DNA from 3 places in the Mixta calida genome. Region 2 is predicted to be linked to each of the others. Evidence: riboswitches for the same ligand, from Rfam matches in the RefSeq annotation. Region 2 holds a riboswitch; each other region holds the start of a gene.
The links. Region 2 has a riboswitch for thiamine pyrophosphate ahead of thiB (thiamine ABC transporter substrate binding subunit). Riboswitches for the same ligand answer to the same signal wherever they lie in the genome.
Positions count from the first base shown of each region.

Region 1 (5,773 bases), 2.0 Mb from region 2:
CCTGGCGCATAACAGCCGGTTCGACCTGCTGGCGCTGGGCGTGGCAGGCTGGATACGCTACGTTGGCGGCGTCGATGAACAGGGCGCGCCTGTTGAGATCAACGATCCGCTGAAGGAGACACTGGCGCAGCGGGTAAGTGAAAGCGCCGACGGCGAAGCGCGCATTGCCGCGCTGCTTTCGCTGCAAAAAGTGTTCGGCGACGATCTGCCCGCAAACGCGCAGTTTACCGCGTGCGTGCTGCACTTTTACCAACTGCTGCAACAGCATGGGGCGAAAGAAACGGTCAAACGGGTAATAACAAGCTATTGATTATTCCTGTAATGAAAGCGCTGGCGCGGAGTTGACGGGCTGTTTAGACTGAAAGCTTTCGCGTCCAGCCAGTCCAGGAAGTTGTCGCATGTCGATACCCTACACTATCACCACCAGCGAACCGGTTAACCAGCAGATCTACCGTTTTTTGCGCCGGGAGATTGTTACCTGCATTATCCCACCGGGTTCGCTGCTGTCGGAAAAAGAAGTCTCCTGCCGTTTTAATGTTTCACGTCAGCCGGTGCGCGAAGCGTTTATTAAGCTGGCGGAAGCGGGTTTGGTGCAGATTCTGCCGCAGCGCGGCACCTTTGTACGCAAAATTTCCGCTCAGCGGGTGGCTGACGGCCGCTTTATTCGCGAAGCGGTAGAGATCGCCGTGGTGCGCCGCGCCGCCATGGAAGCGACGCCCGCCGCGCTGATGGCGCTGGAGCATAACCTGCAGCTACAAAAAATGGCGGCGCAGCGTCATGATGCGCAGGCCTTCCTGCAGCTGGACGATGAGTTTCATCGGCTGATCGCGCAGAGCATCAACTGCGAACTGGCCTGGGAGACGGTGGAGAATATCAAAGCCACCATGGATCGGGTGCGTTTTCTAACGCTCAGCAAGGTATCGCCGCCGGAAAGCCTGATCGATCAGCATGAAGAAATTCTGCATACCCTGCGTAATCACGATCCTGACGGTGCGGAAAAAGCGATGCGCCACCACCTGCAAGAGATGATTTTTTCCATTACGCCCATCGCCGAGCAGAACAGCGAATGGTTTGAGCAGGTGTAAAGAGAGGCGGGACGACGCAGCATCGTCCCGCTGACCATCAGGCGATGGTGATATTCTTCGACAGATAAACATCCTGGACGGCATTGATCAGCGCCACGCCATCACGCATCGACTTCTTAAACGCCTTACGTCCCATAATCAGCCCCATGCCGCCAGCGCGTTTATTGATCACGGCGGTGCGAACCGATTCAGCGGTATCGGTTTCGCCTGCGGAGGCGCCGCCGGAATTGATCAGCCCGGCACGTCCCATATAACAGTTCGCCAGCTGATAGCGCACCAGATCGATCGGATGCTCGCTGGTCAGCGTGTCATAGACGCGCTTGTCGGTATGACCGAATTTCAGCACGTTATAGCCGCCGTTATTTTCCGCCATTTTCTGCTTCACGATATCCGCGCCGATGGTGGCGGCCAGATGATTCGCCTGGCCAGAGAGATCGGCGCTGACATGATAGTCCACGCCATCTTTCTTGAACGCGTTATTGCGCAGATAGGCCCAGAGCACGGTCACCATGCCCAACTCATGCGCGCGCTCAAAGGCGGCGGAGATCTCTTCAATCTGGCGACGCGACTGCTCGGAACCGAAATAAATGGTCGCGCCGACGGCCACGGCGCCCAGGTTGAATGCCTGCTCCACGCTGGCGTAGAGCGTCTGGTCATACTGCGCCGGGTAGCTGAGCGTTTCGTTATGGTTCAGCTTGACCATAAATGGGATTTTATGGGCGTAACGGCGCGACACCGCCGCCAGCACACCGTAGGTTGAGGCGACGCAGTTACAGCCCGCCTCCAGCGCCAGTTCGACGATATTCTTCGGATCGAAATAGAGCGGATTGGCGGCGAAAGAGGCGCCAGCGGAATGCTCCACGCCCTGATCAACCGGCAGGATAGAAAGGTAGCCGGTGCCCGCCAGGCGACCGGTATTGTAAAGCGTCTGCATATTGCGCAGCACGGCAGGAGAACGATTGTTGTCGATCATCACCCGATCGACATAATCCGCGCCCGGAAGATAAAGGCTGTCCGCTGGAATGGTCATGCAGCGATGTTGCAGAAGGCTGTCCGCTTCGTTGCCCAATAACTGTACGATGTCCGTCATGTTAGCTCCTGAGTGTTTAAAGGGGATCGCATGCTCCGATCCGTTGTCGGGCCGCCCGACGACCCGGCACAGACTGGCCCCTTTTCAGCCGCTAACGCAAACTGCTGACTCCATTTTTCAGAAATCTCCGCCGGTAAACGTTGCGTTACGCCCTACCACCAGCGATAAAAATGGTGCACCGGCCCAATGCCTTTCCCGACTTCCAACGTATCGGCCTGCGCCAACGCGCCCTGGAGCCAGGCTTTGGCCGCCGCGATGGTGCTTTCCCAGTCGGCATGACGCGGACGCAACGCGGCAAGCGCCGATGAAAGCGTGCAGCCGGTGCCGTGGGTATTGCGCGTGGCGATGCGCGGCGCAGTAAAGCGCTGCTCACCCTGGCGCGTAAAGAGCCAGTCCGGGCTTTCGGCATCGCTGAGATGCCCCCCTTTAATCAGCACCGCCTCGCAGCCCAGCGCCAGCAGCGCTCTGCCCTGCTGTTTCATCTCCTGCTCGTCGCGCGCGTGCCCGGTTTCCAGCAGCGCCGCCGCCTCCGGCAGGTTGGGTGTAATCAGCGATACCCGTGGCAACAGCCGTTCGCGCAGCGTCGTCACCGCCTGCGGCGACAGCAGCGCATCGCCGCTTTTCGCCAGCATCACCGTATCCAGCACGACCCAGGGCACCGCGGCGCGACCGAGCCGTTCTGCCACCGCCTCGACAATATCGCTCTCCGCCAGCATGCCGATTTTTACGCTGTCGATACGCAGATCGCTCAGCACCGAATCGAGCTGCGCGGCGACAAACTGCGGTTCGATGCGATAAACCGACTGTACGCCGCAGGTGTTTTGCGCCACCAGCGCGGTAATGACGCTGGCACCGTACGCGCCCAGCGCGGAGAAGGTTTTTAAATCGGCCTGAATGCCAGCCCCGCCGCTGGGATCGGTGCCGGCGATAGTTAATGCATTGATTCTCATGCCAGCGCCTCCGCATTCAGGTTCCACAGCGCATCGAGAAACGCCGGAATAAAACTGCCCGGTCCCTGTGCGCGGCCCGCCGCCAACTCGCCTGCGCGCGCCATAACGCCACAGGCGCTGGCGATATGCTGTAGCCGATCGCCCGGCAGCGCCGCAAAGCCCGCCACTACCGCCGATAGCGCACAGCCGGTGCCGACCACCCGCGTCATCAAAGGCGATCCGCCCGGCACTTTCAGCGTGCGTTCACCGTCGGTGACGTAGTCCACTTCGCCGGTCACCACTACGATGGCGCCGCAGCGCTGCGCCAGCCGCTGAGCGGCGGAAAGCGCTTCTTCCGCCTGATGCTGCGTATCAACGCCGCGTCCGCCGCTCTGCTGAAGCGACAGCGCAAGAATTTCCGAGGCGTTGCCGCGAATGGCGGCGGGTTTCAGCGTCAGCAGCCGCTGACAAAAATCAGTGCGCAGCCGCAGCGCGCCGACCGCCACCGGATCGAGCGTCCAGGGCGTGGCGGCTTTGCGGGCCTCCTGCGCCGCCGCCAGCATCGCGTCGGCGCGCGTACGGGTTAAGGTGCCGACGTTAATCAGCAGCGCATCGGCAACGGCGCTAAACTGCGCCGCTTCTTCAGCATCAATGACCATTGCCGGCGAGGCGTGCAGCGCCAGCAATACGTTAGCGGTAAAGGTCTGAACCACATCGTTGGTCATGCAGTGAACCAGCGGCGCGCGCTGGCGGAACAGAGAGAGGGAGCGCGCGGTAAACGCGGCATCAGGCAGGTCAGGCTGTTTCATAGGTCTCCTGGCCGGCGCTCAAGAAGGCAATGCCGGACAGGCATCTGACTTCCCTACGCTGGCATTATCCAGATCAGGTAATACGGGTATTTCTCAGCCTTCACGCAGAAGGGCACCCCGAGTCAAATAACTAAAAATCAATACATTGCGATTAACGTCCCGTTAATCTCTGTTCTGGATCATGCCAGCGGGAAGTCAAAGACACAACCCCTCAAAACGGCATGTGCTCTACACCGTGTTCAAGGCTGTGGCCCAACAGTAAACGACAGACAAAAAAGCCAGGTTGCCCCAGCCTCATTTGTTGTTAATTGTCGTTGTCGCTGCTCGTGCATTTAAGACAGAATCACTTTAATAATGGGTCCTGAAAGAGGAAAAACCGAGCCATTCAGAACTTATAGCCAAGGCGCTGTCAGTATCCCGCATAAGCGTGCCATTTACATTCAGAGATCTTTCGGCATACGCCAACGAAGGAGATCGCTATGCGTAACGCCCGTTTTACTGAGCATCAGATCATTGCCGTGATTAAGTCGGTTGAAGCCGTGGAGATTCAGATGATTGCTGACCCGCTATTTTCTATAAGGCCGTCTTTTTGTGTCCTGCTTTTGGGTTAATGAAAACCTGGTGTGCATATAGCCAGCCGCCACACCCTGTGGCAGACTTAACCTTTTCTCAGGCAAAGGAATCTGCTTAATGTCCGAAAGCCACGCTGTCTGTCTTTTCACCGAAGGCCGGATAACGCTTCCTGACCAGTATCAGGACCGCACGGTGAATGTCTTTACGCTTGCCGGCGAGAACGCCCCCGCATTTAACATCTCCCGCGATACCCTCAGTAACGGTGAGGCTCTGCCGGACTATATTGACCGCCAGACAGCGCTGATGAATAAGCATCTGAAGGGCTGGAAGCTGTCGCTGCGTGAAGCTGCTGTACTGGGGGAGAATCTTATCCCCGGTGAATGTCTTCATGCCAGCTACCTTCGTGACAACAGACGGATCTTTCAGCAGCAGGCGGTATTTAACACAGCGGATAACCATATTCTGGTGTTCACCATGACCCGTATGGAAAAAATCCGGGATACGGACAGCCAGTGCTTTCAGGCACTCCTCGCAAGTTTCAGATTTAACACTAACAATTAAGGGACATTGTTATGTTTGAGGCGGCGCGTGTCGGAGACGACATCGGCCACTCCCATGGTCTGGCAGGGATGATTGCCGGGACTCTTGTCGGGGGACTGATTGCAGCGGCGGGTGGCATTGCCGCCGGAGCGCTTATGGTGGCCGGTATCGGTGCGTCCTGTCTGGGTATTGGCGTGCTTCTGGTCGGGGCCAGCCTGGCGGTGGGGTATCTGACAGGCGAACTGGCGACGGCTGCGCGGGACAGTATCGCAGACGCCGGGGCCGCCAGCATGGAAAAAGAAGGCGTTATTGCCACCGGCTCTCATAACGTGTTCATTAATGGCAGACCTGCCGCCATTGCCACCGACAGCATGGCGGAGTGCGCCAGGGACGGTGGCTCACAACAGATGGCCGAAGGCTCCTCACGTGTTTATATCAACGGTCTGCCTGCCGTTCGTACCGGTGACCAGACCACCTGTGGCGGCAAAGTCATGACCGGTTCCGGAGACGTGGTTATCGGCGGTGAACCAGAACAGACGCTGCCGATACAGTCTGAAGTCCCGGAATGGCTGTACAAAGCGTCTGACCTGACGCTGCTGTTTGCCGGACTGCTCGGCGGAGCGGGAGGCGCCGCAGGCAAAGTCGGTGCGCTGGGCAGGCTGTTCAGTAAAATTCCGGGCATCAACAAACTGGCCCGCGTCGCCTGCCGCGCTGGCGTGATGATGACGGGTGCGGCTGCCGTGGGGA
Region 1 covers NZ_CP026378.1:2,902,751-2,908,523, forward strand. Annotated here, with positions in the region: gene C2E16_RS13845 (mannitol dehydrogenase family protein) at 1-310, shown strand, start outside; gene C2E16_RS13850 (GntR family transcriptional regulator) at 399-1,085, shown strand; gene fbaB (class I fructose-bisphosphate aldolase) at 1,123-2,175, opposite strand; gene thiD (bifunctional hydroxymethylpyrimidine kinase/phosphomethylpyrimidine kinase) at 2,328-3,125, opposite strand; gene thiM (hydroxyethylthiazole kinase) at 3,122-3,913, opposite strand; TPP riboswitch at 3,947-4,043, opposite strand; gene C2E16_RS21185 (hypothetical protein) at 4,393-4,524, shown strand; gene C2E16_RS13875 (DcrB-related protein) at 4,604-5,047, shown strand; partial or broken gene C2E16_RS13880 (RHS repeat-associated core domain-containing protein) at 5,059-5,773, shown strand, end outside.
Region 1: another riboswitch for thiamine pyrophosphate. It lies ahead of thiM (hydroxyethylthiazole kinase); the one in region 2 lies ahead of thiB (thiamine ABC transporter substrate binding subunit).

Region 2 (5,773 bases):
CGAAGAGGATGTGGATGCGCTGTTCCGTCTGGTCGCGGCGCAGCCCGGCATACAGTTTACCGTGGACTTAACCACGCAGCAGGTGATGGCTGGCGATAAAACCTACGCCTTTGAAATTGACAGCTTCCGCCGTCACTGCATGATTAACGGGCTCGACAGCATCGGCCTGACGTTGCAGCACGAGGCGTCGATTGCTGAATACGAACAGAAACAGCCTGCCTTCCTGCGTTGATGTCTTTCACTTTCTCGCCCCTGAGGGGCGAGAAAGTTTTTCCCTTTTATCTGCATTGTCGCCGCTTTGATTCTCCCCTACGATGCCTGCCGCGCTAAACGTTGCGCACTCGCGTAGAGAGCGCGAACGCCAGCGTCGCTATCCCCAGCGCCAGCCAGTAAACGGCATAGTGGCCGAACGATTCCGCCAATGTGCCCTGTAACAGACCCGCCAGAATCGTGCCGGTTGAAATGCTGTTGGTAAACAGCGTCGTCGCCGCGCCGGGCCGTCCCGGCATCAGATCCTGAAACCAGAGCATGCCGATCCCGGCGATAATACCGATAAATATCGCGTTGAAGATTTGAATCAGCATCAGCACGGTGCGCGACTGGAACAGCACCAGCCCCAGATAAAACAGCACGCCGGAGGCGATGGCCAGCAGCATGATGCGCCGCTTGCCGGTGCGCTTCACAAAATGCCCCGCCAGCAGCATGATCGGAATCTCCAGTCCAGCGGCAGTCCCCATCAGCAGGCCCGCCAGGCGTTCCGGCAGACCCAGCACGCTGCTGATGTAGAGCGGCATATCGATGATATACATGGTGTTGCAGGTCCACATCATCATCGAGGCGACAAACAGCAGGCGCACATCTTTATCGCGCCAGGCGCTGATCTGCGTCAGCAGCACTTCCGGTGACTGCTCCACGCGCGGAACCGACGGCAGCGCAAAGGCGACCAGCGCCAGGCAGACGAGGAACAGCCCTGCCGCCACGATAAACATCACCGTAAAGCCGTAGTTCAGCGCCAGCGCGAAAGAGAGCGGCGGTCCGATAACCCACGCCAGCGAGAGTTGGGCGCGCATCACCGAGCTGAACATCACCACCTCACGCGCCGAGCGGTCGGCATATTCGCGCGCCAGGGCGAATATTTGCGGCATCGACACGCTGGCCAGCGCCGAGAGCAGCACACCCAGCGTAATCAGGGTCAGATAATGACGATTAAAAGCGAACAGCAGCGCGTTCATCAATGCCATCGCGCAGCAAAACAGAATCAGCCTGCGACGGTCGCCGCGGTTATCAGAACGCTTCGCCAGCAGCAGGCTGACCGTGATCCCGGCGACTGCGTTCACGGTATAAAACAGCCCGACCCAGAACGGCGTAACGCCCACCTCACGCGATAAAAACAGGCTCAACGTCGGCGCCTGCAGCGCGCCGGCAATGCCGACCATAAAAGAGACAGCCATAAAAGCGAGATAAACCGGATTGAGACGGCGGCGGCGCGTCAGCAAAAATTTCATAACGGTTCCTGTACCTGGAAGAAGAAAACGGCAAGCAGCCACAAAAGAGACGCCGCAGGCAGATATCGGCCGCGCATGGCGATAACGATCGTTGTAGAAGAAAGCACAGGAAAAAGAAAAAAGCCAGCGGCCTCAATGGCTGCTGGCGGTGTAATTGCACCCTACTCAGAATAAAGAGCGGAGCGACGACGCCCTGTCGGCGGCGCGTCCCGTTCGGATAAAAATGCGCCAGCCGGTCAGGCTGCCTCCCGCACTTTTATCTGCTGTCATTATGCGCATAATAAGGGGACCTAAACACTGACGAATTCTTATACGGAGTTCCCCTTTTATGCCCTCCTCGCGCCTGCAACAACATTTTATTCGCCTGTGGCAGAGCTGTAGCGGCCAGCCGCAGGAAACCACGCTGGAGCGACTGGCACAGCAGATGCATTGTTCGCGCCGGCATATGCGCAACCTGCTGAACGCCATGCAGGCGCAGGGATGGCTCAGCTGGCAGGCAGAGGCGGGACGCGGCAAGCGCTCGCAGCTGCGCTTTTATGCCACCGGACTGGCGCTGCAACAGCAGCGGGCCGAGGAATTGCTGGAGCAGGATGGCATCGAGCAGCTGGTGCAGCTGGTGGGCGACAAAAGCCAGGCACGGCAGATGATCGCGTCGCGGCTGGGCCGCAGTTTCCGCCAGGGCAAACATATCCTGCGCATTCTCTACTACCGCCCACTGTTGAATCTGTTGCCTGGTTCGCCGCTGCGTCGCTCGGAAACCCATCTGGCGCGCCAAATTTTCAGCAGCCTGACGCGCATAAATGAGGAAAATGGGGAACTGGAACCTGATATCGCTCATCACTGGCAGCAGCTGTCGCCGCAGCACTGGCGCTTTTATCTGCGTCCCGCGATCCAGTTTCATCATGGCCGCGAACTGGATATGGCGGATGTGATCGCAAGTCTGGAACGTCTGACGCGCCAGCCACTCTTCTCCCACCTGACGCGTATCGACTCGCCGACGCCCTGGACGCTGGACATCTACCTGAGCCAGCCTGACGACTGGCTGCCGTGGCTGCTGGGCAGCGTCAGCGCCATGATCCTGCCGCAGGAGTGGCCGACGCTGCCGGATTACAGCCGCCAGCCGGTCGGCACCGGCCCCTATTCGGTGGTGCGTAATCAGCAGTCGCAGCTGAAAATTCAGGCCTTCGACGACTACTTTGGCTACCGGGCGTTGATTGATGAGGTCAATATCTGGGTGCTGCCGGAGATTAGCGAGGAGCTGGTTTACGCCGGCGTGAAAGTTCAGGGCAGCCAGGAGGATGAAACCGCGCTGGAAAGCCGGCTGGAAGAGGGCTGCTACTTTCTGCTGTTCGATCGACGTTCGGCGAAAGGCGGCGACGAGCAGGTGCGTCGCTGGGTCAGCACCCTGCTAAATCCCATCTCGTTGCTGAACAACGCCAGCCCCGGCTATCAGCGCTACTGGTTTCCCGCCTGGGGGCTGCTGCCGCGCTGGCACCATCGGCGTGAAATGCACGCCGACGCGAAACCGGCCGGCCTCACCGAGCTGACGCTGACCAGCTATCGCCATCACAGCGAACATCAGGCGATCGCCGGGCTGCTGACGCCGTTGCTGGCGGCGCACGGCGTGCGGCTGATCGTGCAGGAGATCGACTACGCCAGCTGGCATCACGGCGAGGCGGAAAGCGATATCTGGCTGGGCAGCGCCAACTTTACGCTGCCGCTGGGCTTTTCCGTCTTTGCCCTGCTGTATGAGCTGCCGTTGCTGCAACACTGCATCGATATTGACTGGCAGGGCGACGCCGCGCGCTGGCGTCAACAGCAGCTGACGCTGGCGGACTGGTGTAAAAAGCTGGTAGAAGACCACTATCTGCATCCGCTGTTTCATCACTGGCTGCTGCTGGAAGGCCAGCGCAGCATGCGCGGCGTGCGCATGAATACCCTGGGCTGGTTTGATTTCAAATCCGCCTGGTTCGCGCCGCCTGAATCCTGACGCTTTCGTTAACTTTACGAAAACACTACACTAAGTCGTTCTCAACGGGGTGTGGAGACGCGCAGCCGAAAACAGCGCGCTTTTCCACTGAGAGAGACCCGTCGAACCTGATCCGGTTAATACCGGCGTAGGGATTTGAGATGCCGTCCATCCTCAGATCACGCGCCCTGTTATTCCTTCTCCTCAAGGAGCGCAACGTGTTGAAAAAAGTTTTGCCCGTTCTGCTGTTATTGTCCGCCCCAGCTTTTGCCGCCAGGCCGACGCTCACCGTCTACACCTACGACTCTTTCGCCGCCGAATGGGGCCCTGGCCCGGCGGTTAAAAAGGCGTTCGAGGCGCAGTGCGGCTGCGAACTGAAATTCGTCGCGCTGGAAGATGGCGTCTCTCTGCTGAACCGCCTGCGTATGGAAGGCAAAAACAGCAAGGCCGACATAGTGCTGGGGCTGGATAACAATTTGGTACAGGCGGCGGAACAGACCGGCTTGTTTACCCCCTCTGACGTCGACACCACCAAACTGACGCTGCCGGTCGGCTGGCAAAACAGCACCTTTATCCCCTACGACTACGGCTACTTCGCCTTTGTTTATGACAAAAACAAGCTGAAGAATCCACCGAAAAGTCTGCGGGAACTGGTGGAAAGCGACCAGAAGTGGCGGGTAATTTACGAGGACCCGCGCACCAGCACCCCAGGCCTCGGCCTGTTGCTCTGGATGCAGAAGGTCTATGGCGCGGATGCGCCGCAGGCATGGCAGAAGCTGGCGCAAAAAACGGTCACCGTCACCAAAGGCTGGAGCGAAGCTTACGGCCTGTTCCTGAAAGGCGAAGGCGACCTGGTGCTGAGCTATACCACCTCCCCCGCTTATCATCTGATTGCCGAGAAGAAAGATCATTACGCGGCGGCCAGTTTCGCCGAAGGTCACTATCTGCAGGTTGAAGTGGCGGCGCAGTTGAAAAACAGCGCCCAGCCAAAGCTGGCGCGGCAGTTTATGCAGTTCATGGTCAGCGAACCGTTCCAGCAGACTATCCCGACAGGCAACTGGATGTATCCGGTGATCAATACTGCGCTGCCGACCGGCTTTAACAGCCTGCCGGTGCCGAAAACCGCCTTAGAATTCACCCCGGAGCAGGTCGCGCAGCAGCGCGCCGCATGGATTAGCGCATGGCAACGCGCCGTCAGCCGCTAATTGCAGGCTGGCTATGGCCTGGCCTGCTGACCGCCGCGTTGCTGGTCGGCGTGGCGCTGCTGGCCTTCGGCGCGCTGTGGTTCAACGCGCCCGATAACGACTGGCGCGGCCTGCTGCAGGACAGCTATCTGCATCATGTGGTCGCCTTTTCGTTCTGGCAGGCGCTGCTGTCGGCGCTGCTGTCGGTTTTGCCTGCGATCCCGCTGGCGCGCGCCCTGTGGCGACGACGCTTCCCTGGCCGTCAGCTGCTGCTCCGGCTGTGTGCAATGACGCTGGTGTTGCCGGTGCTGGTGGCGGTATTCGGCCTGCTGAGCGTCTACGGACGCGAGGGCTGGCTGGCCCAGCTCTGCGCGCTGCTTGGCGTCGAATACCGCTTTTCGCCCTATGGCCTGCAGGGTATTTTGCTGGCGCACGTCTTCTTTAACCTGCCGCTGGCGACGCGTCTGCTGTTGCAGGCGCTGGAGAATATTCCCGGCGAACAGCGCCAGCTCTCCGCGCAGCTCGGCATTGAGGGCTGGCACTTTTTCCGTCTGGTGGAATGGCCCTGGCTGCGTCGTCAGATCCTGCCTGCGGCGGCGCTGATCTTTATGCTCTGCTTCGCCAGCTTCGCCACCGTGCTGTCGCTGGGCGGCGGTCCACAGGCGACGACCATCGAACTGGCGATTTTCCAGGCGCTCAGTTACGACTACGATCCCGGTCGCGCCGCTTTGCTGGCGCTGCTGCAAATGGGCTGCTGTCTTGGCCTGGTGATGCTGAGCCAGCGCCTGAGCAAAGCGCTGCCGACCGGCGGCGTCTCGCTGAACGGCTGGCGCGCCCCCGGTCGTGGATTCGGCACGCTGGCCCGCGATACGCTGATTATCGCCCTTGCCCTGCTGTTGCTGCTGCCGCCGCTGCTGGCGGTTATCGTCGATGGCGTGCGCCAGGGCGCTGGCAGCCTGCGGGATCAGCCCGCGCTGTGGCAGGCCGCCGGAACCTCGCTGCGCATCGCGCTGGCCGCCGGTCTGCTGTCGGTACTGCTGACAATGCTGCTGCTCTGGAGCAGCCGTGAACTGCGCCTGCGTCAGCGCCTGCTGGCGGGCCAGGCGCTGGAGATG
Region 2 covers NZ_CP026378.1:876,834-882,606, reverse strand. Annotated here, with positions in the region: gene leuD (3-isopropylmalate dehydratase small subunit) at 1-232, shown strand, start outside; gene C2E16_RS04160 (MFS transporter) at 327-1,505, opposite strand; gene sgrR (HTH-type transcriptional regulator SgrR) at 1,834-3,495, shown strand; TPP riboswitch at 3,531-3,647, shown strand; gene thiB (thiamine ABC transporter substrate binding subunit) at 3,693-4,679, shown strand; gene thiP (thiamine/thiamine pyrophosphate ABC transporter permease ThiP) at 4,655-5,773, shown strand, end outside.

Region 3 (5,773 bases), 1.1 Mb from region 2:
GGATAGGGTTACGTAACATGATAAGGTCTCTTCAGCATCATTCTGGCGGCAGTGTAACGCAAAAGGACCCTTGCGGCACGGCTAACCCTTCTGCCAGCGCAGAAAGGCGCTGCGCTCTGAGGCGACGGCGTCCGCCCAGCGCGTCGGTTCCGGCAAACGGTAGCCCGCCATGCACTTTTGCACCCACTCTAAGGCGGTATCGATGCTGACGCGATGGCCGGTAGAGACGAACAGCGGATTACAGCGTTTTTTGCTGCGCCAGACCCAGCCGATCTTTTCACCTTTGTCCATCAGCGGCTGCTGCGAACCCGGCTCGTCGTCCAGCGGCTCGAAACGGCCGCACAGACGGCGCTTCGCCACGCCGATGGTCGGCACATCCACCAGCATGCCGAAGTGGCTGGCGACGCCGAGCCGACGCGGATGCGAAATGCCGTGGCCGTCGACGAAAAGCAGGTCAGGTTTTTGCTCCAGCATCTCCCAGGCCGCCAGCAGCGCCGGATATTCGCGGAAGGAGAGGAAGCCGGGGATATAAGGCATGATGGTGGCGATGCGCGCCACCTTATATTCGATAAGCTTCAGCGAAGGATATTCCAGAATGACCATGGCGGCGCGCGTCACCTCGCCGTCCTGCTCGAATCCTACGTCCGCGCCGCCAATCAGGCGCGGCGGCATCACATCGAAATCATCATGGCGCACCACTTCCGCGGCGCGCTGCAACTGTTCGGCTCGTAATGCCTGTATATCCATGTCTACTCCTTGTGATAAGGACATGACAGCCGATGCACCGCCTCCACAAACGCGCCTGCGTGCTCAGGCGGCACATCCTGATGGATGCCATGTCCTAAATTAAATACGTGTCCGTTACCCTGGCCGAAACCTGCCAGAATAGTCGCCACTTCCTGCTCGATACGCGCAGGCGATGCATAAAGCATAGACGGATCCATATTGCCCTGCAGCGCGACTTTATCGCCCACGCGACGGCGCGCATCGGCAATATCAGTGGTCCAGTCCAGGCCCAGCGCATCGCAGCCGGTCGCCGCCATCGCTTCCAGCCACTGACCGCCGCCTTTGGTAAACAGCGTAACCGGCACGCGGCGCCCGTCATGTTCGCGGATCAGGCCGTCAACGATCTTATGCATATACTGTAACGAGAAGTCGTGATAATCGCGTCCGGTCAGCACGCCGCCCCAGGTGTCGAATATCATGACCGACTGCGCGCCAGCGCGAATTTGCGCATTGAGATAGAGCGTGACGCTGTCGGCCAGCTTATCCAGCATCGCGTGCAGGGTTTCCGGCTCGGCGTACATCATTTTTTTGATTTTGGTGAAAGCCTTGCTGCTGCCGCCTTCAACCATATAGGTACCGAGCGTCCACGGGCTGCCGGAGAAGCCGATCAGCGGCACTGCGCCCTGTAAGTTTTTGCGGATGGTGCGCACCGCGTTCATCACGTAGCCCAGCTCCTGCTCAGGATCGGGAATCGGCAGCTTGTCGACGTCGGCACGACAGGTAATCGGCGAGGCGAAGCGCGGGCCTTCGCCCGCCTCGAACCACAGCCCCAGCCCCATCGCATCGGGAATAGTCAAAATATCAGAGAAGAGAATCGCCGCATCCAGAGGATAGCGACGCAGCGGCTGCAGCGTGACTTCGCAGGCCAGCTCGGCGTTTTTGCACAGCGACATAAAATCGCCTGCCTGCGCGCGCGTGGCTTTATATTCCGGCAAATAGCGTCCAGCCTGACGCATCATCCATACCGGCGTCACATCTACCGGCTGGCGTAACAGGGCACGCAGGTAACGATCGTTCTTCAATTCGCTCATCATAAGGCTCTCTCAAATACAGGCGCCTAGTGTAGCAGTTATTGCCGCCGGTTAAGCAAGTTTGCCGCCTCAGGCGCATCTATCCAGCCCTGCGAACGTCGCCGTTACGGTTGCTCATCCGCCGCGCGACAGAGCGCCACGGTATCCTCTATCAGACGACGCGCTACGGTGCCGGCGGGCGGAAGCTGCGGCAGGGCGTCGTAGCGAAACCAGTTGGCGTCGATCAGCTCTTTATTGTCGATTTGCAGCTCTCCCTCATCATATTCTGCCATAAAGGCCATCATCAGCGAATGAGGAAAAGGCCAGGGCTGCGAGGTTACATAGCGCAGGTTTTTTACCCGCACGTTGCTCTCCTCCATCACTTCGCGCGCCACCGCTTGCTCCAACGTTTCGCCAACTTCGACAAATCCCGCCAGCACGGTATAGATGCTGTTGCGATGCCGGGCATGCTGGGCCAGCAGAATTTTATCGTCGCGGCGGATAGCAACGATGATGCACGGGGCGATTTGCGGGTAATAGCGCTGACGGCAATGGCCGCACAGGCAGGCGTTTTCGCTATTGCTCAGATGCATTTCATGGCCGCAGTAGCCGCAGTAGCGGTGCGAGCGAATAAATTCCGCCAGCTGGACGCCGCGTCCGGCCAGCTGAAACAGTCCGCTGTCCAGATCGATGATTTGTCGAATCGATCCCATATTTTCGCTGCGATTTTCGCGGATCAACCAGACCGGCTCGCCGCGCCATTCGCCGATTATGGCGCCGCGCGACCCCGCCAGATCCCATGTTTCTGCCGTACCGAACGGTAATTCACCATTCGGCAACCAAATTTTCTGTTCGTGGCTGACAACCCACCAGCCAGCGTCTACGCTTGTAATCACACGTTCCATAGAAAAGTTATCCTTTGCTTCAGCACGCCTTTTGTGACTGGGGCCGTAAATATTCTTAAAACTGGAACAGATACGGGACACAGCCTCTGTACTGATGTTAAGTATAAGTAGCGGTAAGACTATAACCCACGGAGACAAACATGCTTAACCAGTTAGACGTTCTGACCGAGCGCGTAGGTGGCAGTAATGAACTGGTAGATTTTTGGCTAAATGCGCGCAGGCAACTGTTGGTTGCTTATTATCAGGTAGTAGGCATCAAGCCGAATAAGGAATCACTCACTGCGCTTGATGAGAAAGCTCTTGATGATTTTTGTCAGAACCTGGTGGACTATCTTTCTACCGGACATTTTAGCGTCTATGAACGTATCATCGAAGAGATGACTGGCGACAGCCCGTTACTGGCGGCGGCACAAATTTACCCCGGCCTGCAGGCTAATACCGAAACCATCATGCAACTGTATGATACCCATCTTGAAGCGGCTATCGATCACGATAACTGTCTGGAATTCCAGCAGGCCCTTTCGGAAGTCGGTGAAGCGCTGGAAGCGCGCTTTACGCTGGAAGATAAGCTGATCCAGCTGGCGTTCGACCATAATCTCGCCGCTCTGGCGGCTGCAAACGATCAGGCAATGGCACGTCCGGCCTGATGGTTATCAGTTTGTTATAAACCCTTGTAGTTTCTTAAACGCCCCTTTATGCTGAAGGGGCTTTTTTATGACCTCGCCACGGCGTTAAGCGTGACGGGTCCAGGCTGTCAGCCCTGCTGACGCCTGATTTTCATCTTGTCGGAGTGCCTTTTAGGCTGAGACCGTTTATTCGGGATCCGCGGAACCTGATCAGGTTAGTACCTGCGAAGGGAACAAGAGTACAGATCTTTTCACGCCGTCAATCCGTACTGGCCGCGTGTCGTTACTCCTTCCGAGCTCCGGACAAGCAACGTTCCTTTTTCTGGAGATTGCTATGTCTGCTAAACCCAACCGTCGTGAACAGCGCGCTCAGGCGCAACAGTTTATTTCCTCATTGCAGGGTACCGCTTTTCCCAACTCTAAACGTATCTGGATTGCGGGTAGTCGTCCCGATATTCGCGTGCCGATGCGCGAGATCCAGCTCAGCCCTACCCTGATCGGCGGCGATAAAAACGATCCGATTTATGAAGCCAATGAACCGGTGCCGGTTTACGATACCGCCGGCCCGTATGGCGATCCCGAGGCGCAAATCGATGTTCATCAGGGCCTGCCGCGTCTGCGCAGCGCCTGGATCGAACAGCGCGGCGACAGCGAACTGACGCAGCTCAGCTCCAGTTACAGCCAACAACGCCTGAAGGATGAAGGGCTCGATCATCTGCGCTTCGATAATCTGCCGCGCCCGCGCCGCGCGATGGCGGGACGTCGGGTTACGCAGCTTCACTATGCGCGTCAGGGGATCGTGACGCCGGAGATGGAGTTCATCGCCCTGCGGGAAAATATGGGTCGCGAGCGCATTCGTAGCGAAGTACTGCGCCAGCAGCACCCTGGCCACAGCTTCGGCGCGCACCCGCCGGAAAACATTACGCCGGAGTTTGTACGCCAGGAGGTGGCAGCCGGCCGCGCGATTATCCCCGCCAACATTAATCATCCAGAAGCGGAGCCGATGATTATCGGCCGCAATTTCCTGGTGAAGGTCAACGCCAATATCGGCAACTCGGCCGTCAGCTCCTCTATCGAAGAAGAGGTCGAAAAGCTGGTCTGGGCGACCCGTTGGGGCGCCGATACGGTGATGGACCTCTCCACCGGCCGCTATATTCATGAAACGCGCGAATGGATCCTGCGCAACAGTCCGGTGCCGATCGGTACCGTGCCGATCTATCAGGCGCTGGAAAAAGTGAACGGCGTTGCTGAAAACCTCACCTGGGAGCTGTTCCGCGATACGCTGCTGGAGCAGGCGGAACAGGGCGTGGACTACTTCACGATTCACGCCGGCGTTCTGCTGCGCTATGTGCCGATGACGGCGAAACGTCTGACTGGCATCGTCTCGCGCGGCGGCTCGATCATGGCGAAATGGTGTCTGTCCCATCATCAGGAAAGTTTCCTGTATCAGCATTTCCGTGAAATCTGTGAAATTTGCGCCGCCTATGACGTCTCTCTGTCACTGGGCGACGGACTGCGTCCCGGCTCTATTCAGGACGCCAATGACGAAGCGCAGTTCGCCGAGCTGCATACGCTGGGCGAACTGACCAAAATCGCCTGGGAATATGACGTACAGGTCATGATTGAAGGCCCCGGCCACGTGCCGATGCAGATGATCCGCCGCAATATGACCGAACAGCTGGAGCACTGCCACGAAGCGCCGTTCTATACGCTCGGCCCGCTGACCACCGATATCGCGCCCGGCTACGATCATTTCACCTCCGGCATCGGCGCGGCGATGATTGGCTGGTTCGGCTGCGCGATGCTCTGCTACGTCACGCCAAAAGAGCATCTCGGCCTGCCGAATAAAGAAGATGTTCGCCAGGGACTGATCACCTACAAAATCGCGGCGCACGCGGCAGATCTGGCCAAGGGACACCCTGGCGCGCAGATCCGCGATAACGCCATGTCGAAAGCGCGCTTTGAATTCCGCTGGGAGGATCAGTTCAATCTGGCGCTCGATCCGCATACCGCGCGCGCCTATCACGATGAAACGCTGCCGCAGGAGTCGGGGAAAGTGGCGCACTTTTGCTCAATGTGCGGTCCGAAGTTCTGCTCAATGAAAATTACGCAGGAGGTGCGCGACTATGCCGCCAAACAGGAAGCGCAGGCGCAACCTGTTGAAGTCGGCATGGCGCAAATGTCACAGGCATTTCGTCAGCGCGGCGGCGAGCTTTATCATCCTGCGGACGCCCTGACGCCGGAGGGAAAAGCATGAGTCAGCCTTTTCCATCTTGCCCCGCCAGGCTTGGGCTTTATGCGGTGGTCGACAGCGTGGAATGGATAGAGCGTCTGCTAACCGCGGGGGTGCGCACTCTACAGCTGCGCATTAAGGATCGTCCGGCAGAGGAAGTAGAACCCGCTATCCAGCAGGCGATTGCGCTGGGCCATGCTTACCAGGCGCGTC
Region 3 covers NZ_CP026378.1:4,064,083-4,069,855, forward strand. Annotated here, with positions in the region: gene C2E16_RS19305 (YjaG family protein) at 1-19, opposite strand, end outside; gene nfi (deoxyribonuclease V) at 82-747, opposite strand; gene hemE (uroporphyrinogen decarboxylase) at 750-1,817, opposite strand; gene nudC (NAD(+) diphosphatase) at 1,922-2,701, opposite strand; gene C2E16_RS19325 (Rsd/AlgQ family anti-sigma factor) at 2,842-3,348, shown strand; TPP riboswitch at 3,478-3,577, shown strand; gene thiC (phosphomethylpyrimidine synthase ThiC) at 3,662-5,584, shown strand; gene thiE (thiamine phosphate synthase) at 5,581-5,773, shown strand, end outside.
Region 3: another riboswitch for thiamine pyrophosphate. It lies ahead of thiC (phosphomethylpyrimidine synthase ThiC); the one in region 2 lies ahead of thiB (thiamine ABC transporter substrate binding subunit).